One region of the Pseudazoarcus sp. NS36 genome, then DNA from elsewhere that is predicted to be linked to it. Evidence: predicted binding sites of a transcription regulator. Region 1 holds the regulator's gene; each other region holds the start of a gene.
The links. The regulator FliA, encoded in region 1, starts transcription of late flagellar genes. The targets are predictions, from matches to a motif close to CTAAAGTTNNNNNNNNNNNNGCCGNTA.

Region 1 (3,558 bases):
CAATGCCCGTTTGATGTCGGAGCTGGGCGGCATTCGCGGCATGATCGAACGCCAGCTCGCGGCCTTTGCCTGGGGCGACACGCGTCGCAATGCACCGGGTGCGGCCGAAGTGCTGGGCGAATTGCTCGACGCCGGTTTCCCCACGCGTCTGGCGCGCAAGCTGGTCGAATCCGTTGATGAAGCACACAGCGCCGACGAGGCCCGCACGGTCGTGCGCAACACGCTTGGCCGCGATCTGCGCGCCATGTCGTCGGACGCCGATCTGATCGATCGTGGTGGCGTGTTCGCCCTTGTCGGCCCGACCGGTGTGGGCAAGACCACCACCACCGCCAAGATCGCCGCGCGCTGCGTGATGCGCCATGGCGCCGACAAGATCGCACTGATCACCACCGACGGTTACCGCATCGGCGCGCAAGAGCAACTGCGCATCTACGGCCGCATTCTCGGCGTGCCGGTATTCCCGGTGCGTGACGCCTCCGACCTGCGCCAGACCATTGCCGAGCTGCGCGGCAAGCACATGATCCTGATCGACACGGTCGGCATGAGCCAGCGTGACGAAATGGTCATGAAGCAGGCCGCCATGCTCTCCGGCGCCGGCAACGTGCACCGCCTGCTGCTGCTCAATGCCACCGCCAGCGGTGAAACGCTTGATGACGTCATTGACGCCTGGAAGGGCCCGGATCTGGCCGGCTGCGTGCTGACCAAGGTCGACGAGGCCGTGTCGCTGGCGCCGGCTGTCGGTGCCGCGATTTCCAATGGACTGGAAGTGTTCTACGTCACCAACGGTCAGCGCGTGCCGGAAGACCTGCACCTGCCCAACCGCGCCTACCTGCTGCATCGCAGCCTCAACGCCCGCGTGCGTGATGCGGCGTGGAAACTCGATGCCGACGAGGCGGCGCTGAAGTTTGCCGCTGGTGCCGGTGCTTGAGCGGAGGCCCGACATGATCGACAGCCACGAAGATCAGGCAGCCGGTCTGCGCCGGCTGTTCCGACGCGCACCGCCCACGGTGGTTGCGCTGTACACCACCGGCCGCGAGCGTACGACTACCGCAGTGCGCACGGCCTTCCGTCTCGCGGCGCGTGCCGAGCGCGTGCTGATTCTGGATGAGGCGCGCGGCGAACATTCGCTGGCGCCGTCGCTGGGCGTGGCCGACGGCGGCGATCTGCTCGGCGTGCTGGGCGGACAGTGCGAAGCCGCCTCGCTGGTGCAGTCCGTGCCGGGGCTGGTTGGCCGCGTGCCGGTCAGTGCCGCCGCGCTGGCCTTGCCGCTGCTCGACGAAGAACGCCGCACACAACTTATCGATGCGCTGCGCAGCCTGCATCGCTACGCCGGCATCGTGCTGGTGCACGCCGACAGCGAGGAGGCGGCAGACCCGTCGCCCTTCGTGTTCGCCGCGCCGCGCCGCCTGCTGGTGGCCGAGGCCAGCCGCAGCGGTGCAATCGAAGCCTATTCGGTCATCAAGGCACTGGCTGCGGCCGGCGCCGGCTCGCTGCATGTGGCGGTGTCCGGCGCACGCTCGCGCAACGAGGCCAATGCCTTCTTCGACAGCCTCGACGCGCTGGTGCGCAAGCACGTTGGCGTGCCGCTGGCCTGGCTTGGCGAAGTCGAGCGCGACGATCTGGCCGGTGGGCTGACGGCCGATGTTGTCGAATCTTCGCCGCGCGAACCTGAGGCGGCTTTCCTGCGCCGCCTGGCATCGCTCAGTGGGGCGCGTCTCACGCCGCCACGCGGCGCGACGTTGTGAGGAAGAAGCGTCGATGCTGACCACTGCCCGAAAAGTCGCTGCACCCATCGGTCAAACCCGTGCTTCCGGCGTGCATAATGTCGGCAAGGGGCGGGTTGCGCCCCGCAACACCCGGGCTCTGTGGATGTACGACTCCGAAGGCAACCCCGACAAGGCACAACTGGTTGAGCTGTATGCACCACTGGTCAAGCGCATCGCCTATCACCTGATGGCGAAGCTGCCGGCCAGCGTGCAGCTCGACGACGTCATGCAGAACGGCATGATCGGCCTGCTCGATGCCGTCTCGCGTTACGAGGACGGCCTTGGTGCGCAGTTCGAGACCTACGCCGCGCAGCGTATCCGCGGCGCCATGCTCGACGGCCTGCGCGAAGATGACTGGATGCCGCGCAGCCTGCGTCGCGACATGCGCCGCGTGGAATCTGCCGTGCAGACGCTGGAACAACGCCTCGGGCGCCCGCCGTCCGAAACCGAGCTGGCCGATGAAGTCGGCGTGCCGCTGCCCGAGTACCAGCAGATCCTGCAGGACGCTCGCGGCCACCAGCTGGTGTATTTCGAGGATTTCAGCGGCAGCGAGGATGACGACTTCCTCGAACGTCACATCGTCGATCAGGACGCCAATCCGCTCGGCATGCTCGAAGACGCCGATCTGCGCCGCAATCTGGTCAAGGCCATTGAGGCCCTGCCCGAACGCGAACAGATGGTGATGAGCCTGTATTACGAGGAAGAACTCAACCTGCGCGAAATCGGCGAAGTGCTGGGCGTCACCGAATCACGCGTGTGTCAGTTGCACAGCCAGGCCGTGGCCCGCCTGCGCGCACACGTCTTCTCCGACGGGGCAGCCCCGTTGTCGGCCAAGCGGCGCGGTCGTCCGCCGCGCGCCAAGGTCTGAGCGGCTAGCCGATGGATCGCATCAGCCTGTTCGGCCTCGTTCTCGGTATTGCCGCGATTGTCGTCGGGCAGGTGCTGGAAGGCGGTCATGTTGCCTCCCTGTTCCAACCCACGGCCTTGCTCATCGTCATCGGCGGTACGCTCGGCGCCGTGATGCTGCAGAGCCCGTTCAAGGTCTTTGTCGAGGGTGCGCGCATGACCCGCTGGGTCTTCGTGCCGCCGCCCGAGCGTGGTGAAGAGCTCATCGGGCTGGTCACGCAATGGGGCACCATCGCCCGACGTGACGGCCTGCTGGCCCTGGAGCCGCGTATCGAACAACAGGACGATCCGTTTTTGCGGCGTGGCCTGCAGTTTCTGGTCGATGGCGTGGATCCGCAGCGCCTGCGCGAGCTGATGAACGTCGAGATCGACGCCTCCGAAGCCCAGATGAAACTCGGCGCCCGCGTGTGGGAAGCGGCCGGTGGTTATTCGCCGACCATCGGCATTCTGGGGGCCGTGCTGGGCCTGATCCACGTCATGGAAAACCTCTCCGAGCCCTCGCGGCTGGGCGCCGGCATTGCCGTGGCCTTTGTCGCCACCATCTACGGTGTGGGCTTTGCCAACCTGGTTTTCCTGCCGTTTGCCAAGAAGCTCATGGCGCACATCGGGCGCATCTCGGCCGAGCGCGAGATGATCGTCGACGCGCTGGTCGGCATCGGCAACGGCGAGAACCCGCGCATCATCGAAGCCCGCATGCGCGGCTATCTGGTGTGAGGGCGCCATGCCGCGCCAGCGCCAACGCCGCCAGCACGATGAGCATCCCGAGAATCACGAGCGCTGGCTGGTCTCCTACGCCGACTTCATCACGCTGCTGTTTGCCTTCTTTGTCGTGATGTATTCGCTGTCCTCGGTCAACGAGGGCAAATACCGCATCCTTTCCGATTCC
Region 2 (3,558 bases), on a different contig from region 1:
AACGCCGGGCAGCAGCACCGCTTTGCTGCGCAGCAGACGTTCGAGTTCGTTGAGCGGTACACGCGGCGCTTCGAAGTATTTCGGGTCTGGCCACACGCGCACCCGTGTGCCGCTCTGGCGGCCGCACTCGCCTTCGACGCGGATCTGGCCGATGTGCTCGCCGCCGTCGGCGAAATCAATACGGTGGATCTTGCCCTCGCGCTTGACCTCAAGCTCTACGCGCGTCGACAGCGCATTGGTCACCGCCACACCGACGCCGTGCAGGCCGCCGGAGAAGGCATAGGCGCTGTTGCCCTCGCGCTTGTCGAACTTGCCGCCCGCGTGCAGCCGGGTATAGGCCAGCACCACCACCGGCACGCCTTCCTCGGGGTGCAGGCCGACCGGGATGCCGCGGCCGTCGTCGGCCACCGTAACCGAGCCGTCCAGATGCAGCGTGACGTGGATCTTCTTGGCGAAGCCGCCGAGCGCCTCGTCGGCGGCGTTGTCGATGACTTCCTGGATGATGTGGGCGGGCGAGTCGGTGCGGGTGTACATGCCCGGGCGTTCGCGCACCGGCTCCAGTCCCTTGAGGACGCGGAAGGAGGATTCGTCGTAGGTCTTGCCTGTCATGGATGCTTGCGAGGGTCCGTGGGATGGCGGCGCACAAGCATAACCGCTGCGGGGGCGGGGTGCCTACCGCAAGGCATGAAACGGGATGCGGGAATCAGGCGCTGCCGAGGTGGCGGCCGCGGCCGCTCGGGCGCGGGCTGCCGTCCGCGTCATACAGCGAAGGCTGATCGGCAACAGAGAGCAGGACGGACAGTGCCGCCTGGTTGTTCTGCATGCGCTCCTGGATGAGCTTGCCGTTGAGTTCGTTCAGCGACTTCACTTCGGCGCCGATGTCGAGAATGCTGTCCCAGCGCGTGAGTACGTCGGGCAGGCCTTCGCAGATCTGGCGGATGGATTCGGCGGACGGGGCGATGCCGTGCTGGCCGAGCAGCATGCTCAGCGCGTCGTGCTGGCGCTGCAGTTGCTGATGGAGGGCAGATTTCTTCGGGGTGAGCGAGATCAGCGCTTCGGTGTCGCCGGCGATGAGCAGGGCCTGCTCGCGCTGCAGCAGTTCGCGAAAGCGCTCCAGCGACGCGAGTTCGGCGTCGATGGCTTGAGCGAATCGTACGCGGGCGGTGGCGGGGATCATGCCTTGCCGGCGTTGCCCAGCATTTCGCGGACACTGTTGAGCAGGCCGTCGGCGATACGGTTGGCGTCCATCTTGAAGCGGCCTTCGCTGATGGCCTGACGGATTTCGTCAACGCGCGCCTGATCGACCGCCGGGGTTGCGGCGGCTGCGGCTTCGGCCTTGGCGAGGCTGGACGACAACGGTGACAGTTCAACCGTGCCCGACTGTCCGGCGCCACTGCCTTGCGGCGCGGGGCTGGCGGGTTTGGCGCGATTCTCACCCGCGAGCGGGGAGCTGACGCCTTTGCTGGTTCCTTCGATCTTCACGTGTGTACTCCAGTGAGGGCGGCCCGAATGGGTTCCTGATGTAGTGGACGGCAGCCCTGCAGAAAACTTTAGCGAATTAAATTTTTTGTTTTTTTGCGCATGCGTGGATGCCTTGCGTTCATCCGCGCTGCGACGCCGTCACAACGGCCCCAATGATCGCACACCGGCTTCAGAAACGCAGTTCCACCACGCCGCCTGCCCGTGCGACACCGTTGACGATGCTGCCGTTGGGCAGGCGTACGCGCACGCTTTCGCCGTCGGCGGCGCGGCCGAGGGCACGGCCTTCTCCGCCGATCTCAAAGCCGCTGCCGATACCGACGATCTTCACGGTCTGACCCGATTCCACCGCAGGCGGCAGCCGCAGGTGTTCTTCACGCAGGGGGCTGCCGGCGGCGATGCCGCGGCTGGTGCGTACCCCGATGGCGCGCGATGGATCACTCAGTACCTTGCCGGACTGGGCGGCCAGATCGCCACGCTCCAGGCGCAGATCCTGCGGGCCGATGGTCTGTCCCGGGCGCAGGCCATTGCGCGCCACCACGTAGTCCGCAATGACCTTCACGCGCGCCGGCAGATATACCGTCCAGTTCGCCGGCGAGGTACAGCGCACGCCCACGCTGAGCTGGCCCCAGGCGATTGCTCCGGACGGCAGAAACGCCTCTGGCGCAGCGCAGGGCGGCAGTTGGTTGGCCGGGGCGAGCACACCGACCTCCAGTTCGATCTCGCCGGGCAGGCCATGTGTTTCGCGTTCGAGCAGGGCACGCACGGCGGCTTCCACCGGGGCAGAGGCTTGTTGGGCCGGGGCGCCAACGGGCAGGGCGCAGGCACAGGCGAACAGGAGGCAGGCGAATCGATTCATGGCGGCATTGCATCACGTGGTCGGCACATCGGCAAGGCACGGAGCTTGCAAGTGGCGTGCCGTGCCGGCCCGTGCGGTCTGCGTGTCGGCAGTGGGTGACGACAACCGGCAAAGACTGCCGGCGGAGCGGCAAGGCAGCTGGCGAAAGCGGCGAAATTGGCCGGAAAAGCCGCCTCTTATCGGACGAAGAGCGAGCAGGGCACGGACATACGATGCTGGCACGAAAGCTGCAATAGGGCAGTTGTCCCTGACGGAAACATTTGACGGGACACCGAGATACGAGAGGTGAAGCATGAAAGCCATGCTCGATGACGCACTGCGGTTCCATCAGACCGCGCTGAATGTGCAAGCCCGCCGCCAGGAACTGCTGGCGTCGAACATCGCCAACGCTGACACGCCGAACTACAAGGCCAAGGACATTGATTTTCGCAGCGCACTGGCCGGCGCGATGGGTAAGCAGGGAGCGGCGCTGAACATGAAGACGACTTCTGCGGGACATTTGCCGGTGGCTGGTGCAACGCCCTTCGAGGGCCATATCGGCTTTCGTCAGGAGCTGCAGTCGGCGGTCGATGGCAACACCGTGAATATGGACGTCGAGCGCGCTGCCTATGCCGAGAACTCGCTGCACTACGAGGCCAGCGTGACCTTCATCAACGGCCTGCTGAACGGCATGCGTACCGCCATCACGGGCCAGTGAGCGAGGGAGGCTGAATCATGAGCATGTTCAACGTCTTCAATATCGCCGGCTCGGCGCTCAGTGCGCAGTCGCTGCGGCTGAACACGACGGCCTCCAACCTTGCCAACGCCGACAGCGTGGTCGGTGAGGATGGCCAGCCCTACCGCGCCAAACAGGTGGTTTTCCAGGCCGTGCCGGTTGCAGGGCCTGAGGCTCAGGGCGTGAAGGTGACCGGGGTGGTCGAAAGCGCCGCGCCGATGCGCCTGACGTATGACCCGACCAACCCCGCCGCCAACGGCGAGGGCTATGTCGAAATGCCCAACGTGAATGTGGTCGAGGAGATGGTCAACATGATCTCCGCGTCGCGTTCCTACCAGAACAACGTCGAAGTCATGAACACGGCCAAGACCCTTTTGCAGCGCACGCTGAGCATCGGCCAGTAATTGGCTGAGGCCTTCGGGAGATCGAGATGAGTACTGTCAACGCCACGGGTTACGACTATTCCGCGCTCAACACCGGAACAACGTCGACCGGCAAGAAGGAA
Region 3 (3,558 bases), on a different contig from region 1:
GAAGCCCGCACCCGCTGCCCGGCCGTTGGCGCTGTTGATCTGCACCACGCCACCTGCATCACGGGCGATGCTGATCGAGCCGGCATTGTTGGTGACCGTGAAGGTGCCAGCTGCCGCAGCATCGAGTTGGGTCTGGATGGCATCCGCCAGTGCGTCGAAGTCGGCATAGTTCTCGTCGAGGGTGATGTCGATGTCCGTGACGCCGTTCTCGATCTGGAAGGTGCCTTCGGTGGCCGGGTTGGCTTCCGTGGTGCCGGTGGAGTTGACAATGCCCGCAGCGGCGGCGATGTCATTGGCGCCCGAGATCGTGACCGCAGCCGAGCCGGCGTTGTTGTTGCGGATCTCGATGTCGTTGCCGGACAGCTCGACCGTGTAGGTGCCCGGCGCTGCGGCGTTCAGCGCAGTCTGGATGCCGCCGGCGAACGTCGCCACGTCAGCGTCAAGGTCGGTGGTGAGGGAAACCGCGATGCCGTCGATCTGGAACTGGGCGCCGACTGCGCCGCCGGCCTGACCAGCATCATTCACGAAGCCTGCAGCGGTGGCGTTCGCATCGACTGCGGAAATTGCCACTGCTTCGGGGTTGCCGGCGTTCTCGAAGCGGATGTTGCCATCGCCGTCAACAGTGACGGTGGTGGTCGCAAGATCGCCCGCGCCTGCCTGCACTTGGGCCTCAATGGCCGCGGCGAGACCCGTTGCATCGGTGTAGTCCGCATTCAGGGTGATGCCGATGGTGTTGCCGTCGACCGTGACATCGAACTGAGCGAGGTCTGCGCCAGAGTAGTCAAAGTTGGTAACCGTCTGGATGTTGGTGCCGTCTTGCGTGGCGTTGGCGCCGGTCGCAAAGTCGGCATTCGCCGGAACCAGGGTGAGCGTGTCGCTGACGCCAGTGTCGCCGAACAGGCGGTTGGAGGCGGAAACGGTCAGGCTGCCATCGACCGAGCCGGCGGTGCCGAACGTCAGGGAGCTCGGCGCAACCGTGTTGCTGCCACCGGTCGAGGAGGCGCCGATCGCGCCGGCCGTGGTGGTGGTAGCAACCTGGCCGATCGCGGACAGACGGGTGCTGGCGCTGGCGCCGAGGTTCAGGCTGATCGACTGGCCGGCTTCGGCACCGATCTGGAAGGTGGCGCTGCCGAAGCTGCCGTCAAGCAGTTTGCGGCCGTTGAAGGCGGTCTGCGAAGCAACGCGGTCGATTTCGGCCAGGCGCTGTTGAACCTCGAGGTCCAGCGCGGCGCGGTCGGACTCGCTGTTGGTGGCGTTGGCCGACTGGACGGCGAGTTCGCGGATACGCTGCAGGTTGGTAGTGACTTCGGCCAGCGCGCTCTCACCGACCTGGGCCAGGGAGATACCGTCGTTGGCGTTGCGGATGGCCTGGTTGATACCGCGGATCTGGGTGGTGAAACGCTCCGAAATCGCGAGGCCGGCGGCGTCGTCTTTCGCGCTGTTGATGCGAAGACCCGAGGACAGGCGCTGCAGCGAGGTCGCGAGCGAGCTCTGCGACGACTGCAGGTTGCGTTGGGCGTTGAGCGAAGCGACGTTGGTGTTGATTACCTGAGACATTCTTCTTCTCCTTCGAGAAAGAGGGGTTGGTTATCCCGGCCGCTTGATCCGCTGAGGCTCGATCTGCCTGCCGATGATTCAATTAACGGCCGGCGGCGGAAAAACTTTAGGGTGTTGAGGCGGGAAATTTTGATGTTCGCCCTGCGCACCCCGACGGATTGCCGCCGCCGGCGGTCAGCCCGATGTTTCCGGTCTGGCCACGGATGAGTTAACGGCAATTGGCGGGAAGTCTTTAGGTATTCAAACCCCGAATCGCAGGGCGCAGTGGTGCAGTGCATCCGCCTTTGCAGCGGAGCAGGGGGTGAGGCAGGGGGCTAGATCGCGACGAGGACGCGGTTCTTGCCGGCGCGCTTGGCGGCGTACATGGCCTTGTCGGCGCGGTCGATGGCGTCGTGGGCGGTGCTGTCGGGGAGTACGCGGGCAATGCCGGCACTGAAGGTGATCAGGACGCGGCTGTTGTCGGCCAGAAAGATGTGAGTGGTCAGCGCGCGCTGCAGGCGCGTCATGATCTGGGTGGCCTGTTCTTCGTCTGCGTCGGGCAGCAGCACGAGGAACTCCTCGCCGCCGAGGCGGCCGATGATGTCTTCCTGGCGCAGGGCGCCGCGGGCAACGTCGGCGAGGTGGCGCAAGGCCTCGTCGCCGGTACGGTGGCCGAAGGTGTCGTTGAGCTGTTTGAAATTGTCGAGATCCAGCAGGCCGACGCACATCGTCAGGCTTTGGCGGCGCATGCGCGCGATCTCGCGCTCGAGTGCCTCGTCCAGTCCCTTGCGGTTGAGCACGCCGGTGAGCGGGTCGAAGCGCACCAGTTCGCTGGTCTCGTCGAGTTCGCGCTGCAGTCGGGTGATGAGGGAGTTGGCGGCGTCGACCTGTTCGCGCAGGGCGCCGATTTCGGCGCTGGAGCGCTCGGTGGTTTCCTTGACGGCCTGTGTTTCTGCCAGCAGGCGTTCGACGACATCGCTGAGCTGATTGACGTCGTCGGCGCTGCGGATGCGTTCGGCGCATTCGGTGAGGGTCTGCTGGTAGGCGCCGGTGGACTCGTTGAGCCCGGCCAGCCGGTCCACAAAGCCGACGAGCATGCTCTTGAGGCGTTCCTGCGCGTCGGTGAGCTGGCGCTTGAGGTGCTTCTGCTTGTCGATGACGTCACGCAGGCGACGTTCCAGGTCGTCGAGCGCGCGAATGTCGAGCGGCATGTCGAACATGCGGCCAAGCGCTGCGACCTGGCCATGCAGCCACTGGTCGTCGATGACCAGCTCGCCGATGTTGTCCACGATGAGGCGCAGCAGATTGAGCAGGGCCCCGCGGATGGCGCGCTGGTCCTCGCCGGCCCATTCGAGCTGCGCGGCGAAGGTGCGCAGGCGGGCGGCAATGCTCTCGTCGGGTTGGTCCTGTTGCGCGGCCGAGGCAATCGAGGTGGCGAGTTGCAGGGCTTCGGCAATCAGGGCTGCGTTGTCGGCCAGCAGCGGGACGACTCCGCGTTGCAACAGCACCACCAGCCATTGGGCGAACGGGGTGTCGCCCGCAGACGGCGCGGCCTCTTCGGTCGGACGGCTGGCGCGACGTTCGACGACCGGGGTCGGGGTGTCTTCCGTGCCGGCTTCGGCAAATTCTGTGCGCGAGTCGCCCAGTGGTTCTCGCTGCCAACCCTGCACCAGCCCGCGCAGACGAGCAAAGAGCAGGTCTGCGTTATTGGCGTTGGCGCTCAGCACGTGGTCGAGCGAGGCCAGCTTGCGTGCGCGGGTGAGGCGCTGGTGGGGCGTGTCGATCTGGCCCATCAGTTCGCGCAGCAGCGCGCTCCACGCGGGCGGGGCGTCAGGCAAGGCGGCCAGGCTGGCGTGCAGGGCGTTGCCGATGGCAGTCCAGTCAGTACTGTCGATGGCGTCGTCGAACTGGTTGGCCAGGCGCACGCGCTCCTGGGTGTCGCGCGGCAGTGCGGACGCGATGCGGCGCAGTTCCGGAGAGGGGAAGGGCGTATCAGCGAGCGTGCCGGAGATTTCGTGATAG
Region 4 (3,558 bases), on a different contig from region 1:
TGCTGCTGGAGGCTGGCGGCGACGATGCGGTGCCGATGGATGTGGTGCCGCGGCTGCTTCAAGCGCGTCTGCGGGCAGGTCTGCGCGAAGTGCGCCTGCAGCGTGAGCTGGAGCATGATCGTCAGGAACTGCATGGCTTTGCGGCGCAATTGGCGATCACCAACCGGCGCTTGCAGGACATGGCGCTGACCGACCCGCTGACGGGGTTCCACAATCGCCGCTATGCCATGAACCGCCTTGAGCAGGAATGGGCGGTAGCCGAGCGCAGCGGCCGACCGCTGTCGTGCTTGGCAATCGACGTCGATTACCTCAAGGAGATCAATGATCGCTTCGGTCATGACGCCGGCGATGCGGCTCTGACGCATGTGGCGCATACGCTGCGCAAGGCCTTGCGCGTGCATGACGTGATCTGCCGCATTGGTGGCGACGAGTTTCTGGTCATCTGTCCCGGTGCGGATCTGGAGTCCGTGCGGGCGGGCGCGGAGCGCGCGCGTCGTGCCGTACGTGAAACGCCGCTCGATTTTGCGGGGGTGCTGGCGCCCTTGAGCGTGAGCATCGGAGCTGCCGAACTGCGTCCTGACGTGGAGAATGCGGCGGCCTTGATCAAGCTGGCCGACCAGGGGGCTTATGTGTCGAAACAGGGTGGTCGCAATGCGATTCACGCTGTTCAGCAGCCCTGATCCGCGCTGCTCAACCCTGATGCTGCTGTGGCTTTTTTGCCAAGCGCGGATGTATCCGGTTGTGTTTGGTGAGAAATCACTTTAAGTTCGGGCCGTACGCATTTAAAAGTGCCGACATAGTTGAAGCGAAGCGATTACCAGGACGAAATCCGCGAACTCAATCTTGCGTATCTGATGCTCGCGCAGAAGATGCTGCGTGAGGATCGTGAGACCGCAATGTTCCGGCTCGGTATCAGCGATGCAGTGGCTGATCTGCTGATCGCGATGTCGGCTGCACGCCTGGTACGCATGGCCAGCAGTCAGATGGTGTTGCCGGCGTTTCGCTTTGACGACGTATTGCTTGCGGGGCTGCTCGCAGGGGAAGGAAGGGATGCCGCCAGCTCGAGCATCCACGCCGCCATCGTGGCGGCCAGCAAACCGACGGATGAATCGTCGTGAGGAACCGGAAATGAAGAACAAGAGCGTGATTGCTGATGCCGAGGACGTCCGTCGGGCCGTCGAGATGGTGAGCCTGGGGGCTCGCATGCAGATGCTGGAGGCCGAAACCGGTCTCAGTCGTGAGCGTTTGCTCAAGATCTACAAGGAGGTGCGCGGCATGTCGCCTCCCAAGGGCATGCTGCCGTTCTCTACAGACTGGTTCATGGCCTGGCAGCCGAACGTGCATGGTTCGCTGTTCATGGCCTTTCACGCTTATTTCCGTCAGCGTCCGGGCCTCAGCGGGCTGGATGCCGTGATCAAGGCCTACCACCTGTATCTGGATCACATCGACGCCGCTGCGCTGGAGCCGGTGTTGAGTATCACGCGGGCGTGGACGCTGGTGCGCTTCTTCGATGCCGACATGATGCAGCTCGCGCAGTGCGGCAGCTGCGGCGGCAAGTACGTCGCCCATGCCTATGACCCGGTGCACGATTACACCTGCGGTCTGTGCAACATGCCTTCACGCGCTGGCAAGGGCAAGAAGCAGGGCAAGGTCAGCATCAATGCGCGCGCCGTACGCGGTCAGGCAGCGCTGGTGGACTGATCATCTGCCGGTTCGTTAAAAAAAGCCGCCTTCGGGCGGCTTTTTTTGGGTCAAGTTTCCACGGGTACTACCGTTACTTTAAGATACCGTTCCCGGCTAGGCGTGCGCTCCGGGGTTTGTTTGTGCATGTAGCGGTCGAGGTGTCTGGGTGCTTCTACTCGTCGGATATGTAATCGTTCTGTTGTCCTCGATCGGCACCTATGCGGTGCACGGCAGCCTGATGGCCCTATGGGTGCCGCTGGAGTACATCGCCATCTTCGGTCTGATGGTCGGTGGCTTCGTCGCCGGCAACTCGCCCCGCATCATGAAATCCACCCTTGGAGCGCTGCCCAGCGTGCTCAAGGGGCAGCGCTACAACAAGGCGCTGTACATGAACCTGCTGGCGTTGATGTACGAGGTGCTGGCCAAGGTTCGCAAGGAAGGCCTCATGGCCATCGAGGCCGACATCGAGAATCCAGAGTCGAGCACGCTGTTCTCCAAATATCCTGACGTGGTGGCTGACCACCACGCTGTCGAGTTCCTCACCGACTACCTGCGCATGATGGTTGGCGGCAACCTCAATGCCTTCGAGATCGAAGCCTTGATGGACGTCGAGATTGAAACCCACCACCATGAGGCACAGGCACCCTCCGACGTGATGGCCAAGGTCGGTGACGCGCTGCCGGCCTTCGGTATTGTCGTGGCGGTGATGGGGGTGGTTAACGTCATGGGCTCGGTGGGTGAGCCCCCCGCAGTACTGGGCAAGATGTTGGGTGGGGCGTTGGTCGGTACCTTCCTCGGCATCCTGCTTTCATACGGATTTGTGCAGCCCATCTCCAGCCAGCTCGCGCAGCGCGTGGAGGCGGAAGGCAAGGTGTACCAGTGCATCAAGGTCGTGCTGCTGGCCAGCATGAATGGCTATGCGCCGCAGGTTGCAGTGGAATTCGGCCGTAAAGTGCTGTTTGCCGCTGACCGTCCGAGCTTCCTCGAGCTTGAGGAAGACATCAAGAGCCGCAAGAAGTGAACATGAGCGACGTGCGTCGGACTTCTTCCGCGACGTCGGCCTGAGCGATGAGCGACGATACCCAGCAGCCAATCGTTGTCCGCCGTGTGAACAAGGGCGGACATGGAGGCCACCACGGCGGGGCGTGGAAGATCGCGTATGCCGACTTCGTGACGGCGATGATGGCCTTCTTCCTGCTGTTGTGGCTGCTGGGTTCCACCGCGGACGGTGACCTCAAGGGTATTGCCGATTTCTTTCAGAGTCCGCTCAAAGTCTCCCAGAGTGGCGGCAGCGGCGCAGGTGACAGTTCCAGCATCATTCCCGGCGGAGGCGAGGACCTTTCGCGCTCGGTCGGTCAGGTCAAGCGCGGTGACGTGGAGCCGCAGCGCCGCATGATCAACCTCGAGGCCGCGCGCGCGCGCGAAGCCGTGCCGGTGGATATCGAGGGACAGGATTCGCGCGAGCGCGCGCGACTGGTGAGCATGAAGGGGCGCATCGAGGCCCTGATCGAGGCCAACCCCAATCTGCGTGCTTTTCGCGACCAGATCCTGATCGACATCACGCCGGAGGGCTTGCGCGTGCAGATCGTCGACGAGCAGAACCGGCCGATGTTCGACCTCTCGAGTGCTGAGTTGCGTCCACATACGCGCGAGTTGTTGCGCGCCATCGGACGCGCGCTCAACGACTTGCCCAACCGTTTGAGCCTGTCCGGCCATACCGATGCCAAGCCGTTTCCGGGTGGAGACCGCGGTTTCTCCAACTGGGAATTGTCGGCCAACCGGGCCAATGCCTCGCGCCGTGAGTTGATTTCCGGAGGCCTGGATCCGGCAAAGGTGCTACGCGTGGTCGGCTTGGCCGAGACCATTCCGTTCAAT

Region 2: the regulator FliA is predicted to act here: its motif matches at 1,528-1,554, upstream of flgM (flagellar biosynthesis anti-sigma factor FlgM).
Region 3: the regulator FliA is predicted to act here: its motif matches at 1,641-1,667, upstream of AC6H0R_RS04305 (flagellin N-terminal helical domain-containing protein).
Region 4: the regulator FliA is predicted to act here: its motif matches at 1,751-1,777, upstream of motA (flagellar motor stator protein MotA).

Annotation. Positions count from the first base shown of each region.
Region 1 is NZ_BAAKJA010000006.1:97,893-101,450, forward strand. Features, by position in the region: gene flhF (flagellar biosynthesis GTPase FlhF) at 1-928, shown strand, start outside; gene AC6H0R_RS10705 (MinD/ParA family ATP-binding protein) at 942-1,745, shown strand; gene AC6H0R_RS10710 (RNA polymerase sigma factor FliA) at 1,870-2,634, shown strand; gene AC6H0R_RS10715 (flagellar motor protein) at 2,646-3,386, shown strand; gene motD (flagellar motor protein MotD) at 3,394-3,558, shown strand, end outside.
Region 2 is NZ_BAAKJA010000002.1:284,330-287,887, reverse strand. Features, by position in the region: gene AC6H0R_RS04500 (DNA topoisomerase IV subunit B) at 1-609, opposite strand, end outside; gene AC6H0R_RS04495 (flagella synthesis protein FlgN) at 704-1,177, opposite strand; gene flgM (flagellar biosynthesis anti-sigma factor FlgM) at 1,174-1,482, opposite strand; gene flgA (flagellar basal body P-ring formation chaperone FlgA) at 1,652-2,338, opposite strand; gene flgB (flagellar basal body rod protein FlgB) at 2,631-3,035, shown strand; gene flgC (flagellar basal body rod protein FlgC) at 3,053-3,457, shown strand; gene AC6H0R_RS04470 (flagellar hook assembly protein FlgD) at 3,484-3,558, shown strand, end outside.
Region 3 is NZ_BAAKJA010000002.1:248,481-252,038, reverse strand. Features, by position in the region: gene AC6H0R_RS04305 (flagellin N-terminal helical domain-containing protein) at 1-1,557, opposite strand, end outside; gene AC6H0R_RS04300 (GGDEF domain-containing protein) at 1,872-3,558, opposite strand, start outside.
Region 4 is NZ_BAAKJA010000001.1:260,563-264,120, reverse strand. Features, by position in the region: gene AC6H0R_RS01250 (sensor domain-containing diguanylate cyclase) at 1-680, shown strand, start outside; gene flhD (flagellar transcriptional regulator FlhD) at 801-1,118, shown strand; gene flhC (flagellar transcriptional regulator FlhC) at 1,129-1,701, shown strand; gene motA (flagellar motor stator protein MotA) at 1,850-2,704, shown strand; gene motB (flagellar motor protein MotB) at 2,752-3,558, shown strand, end outside.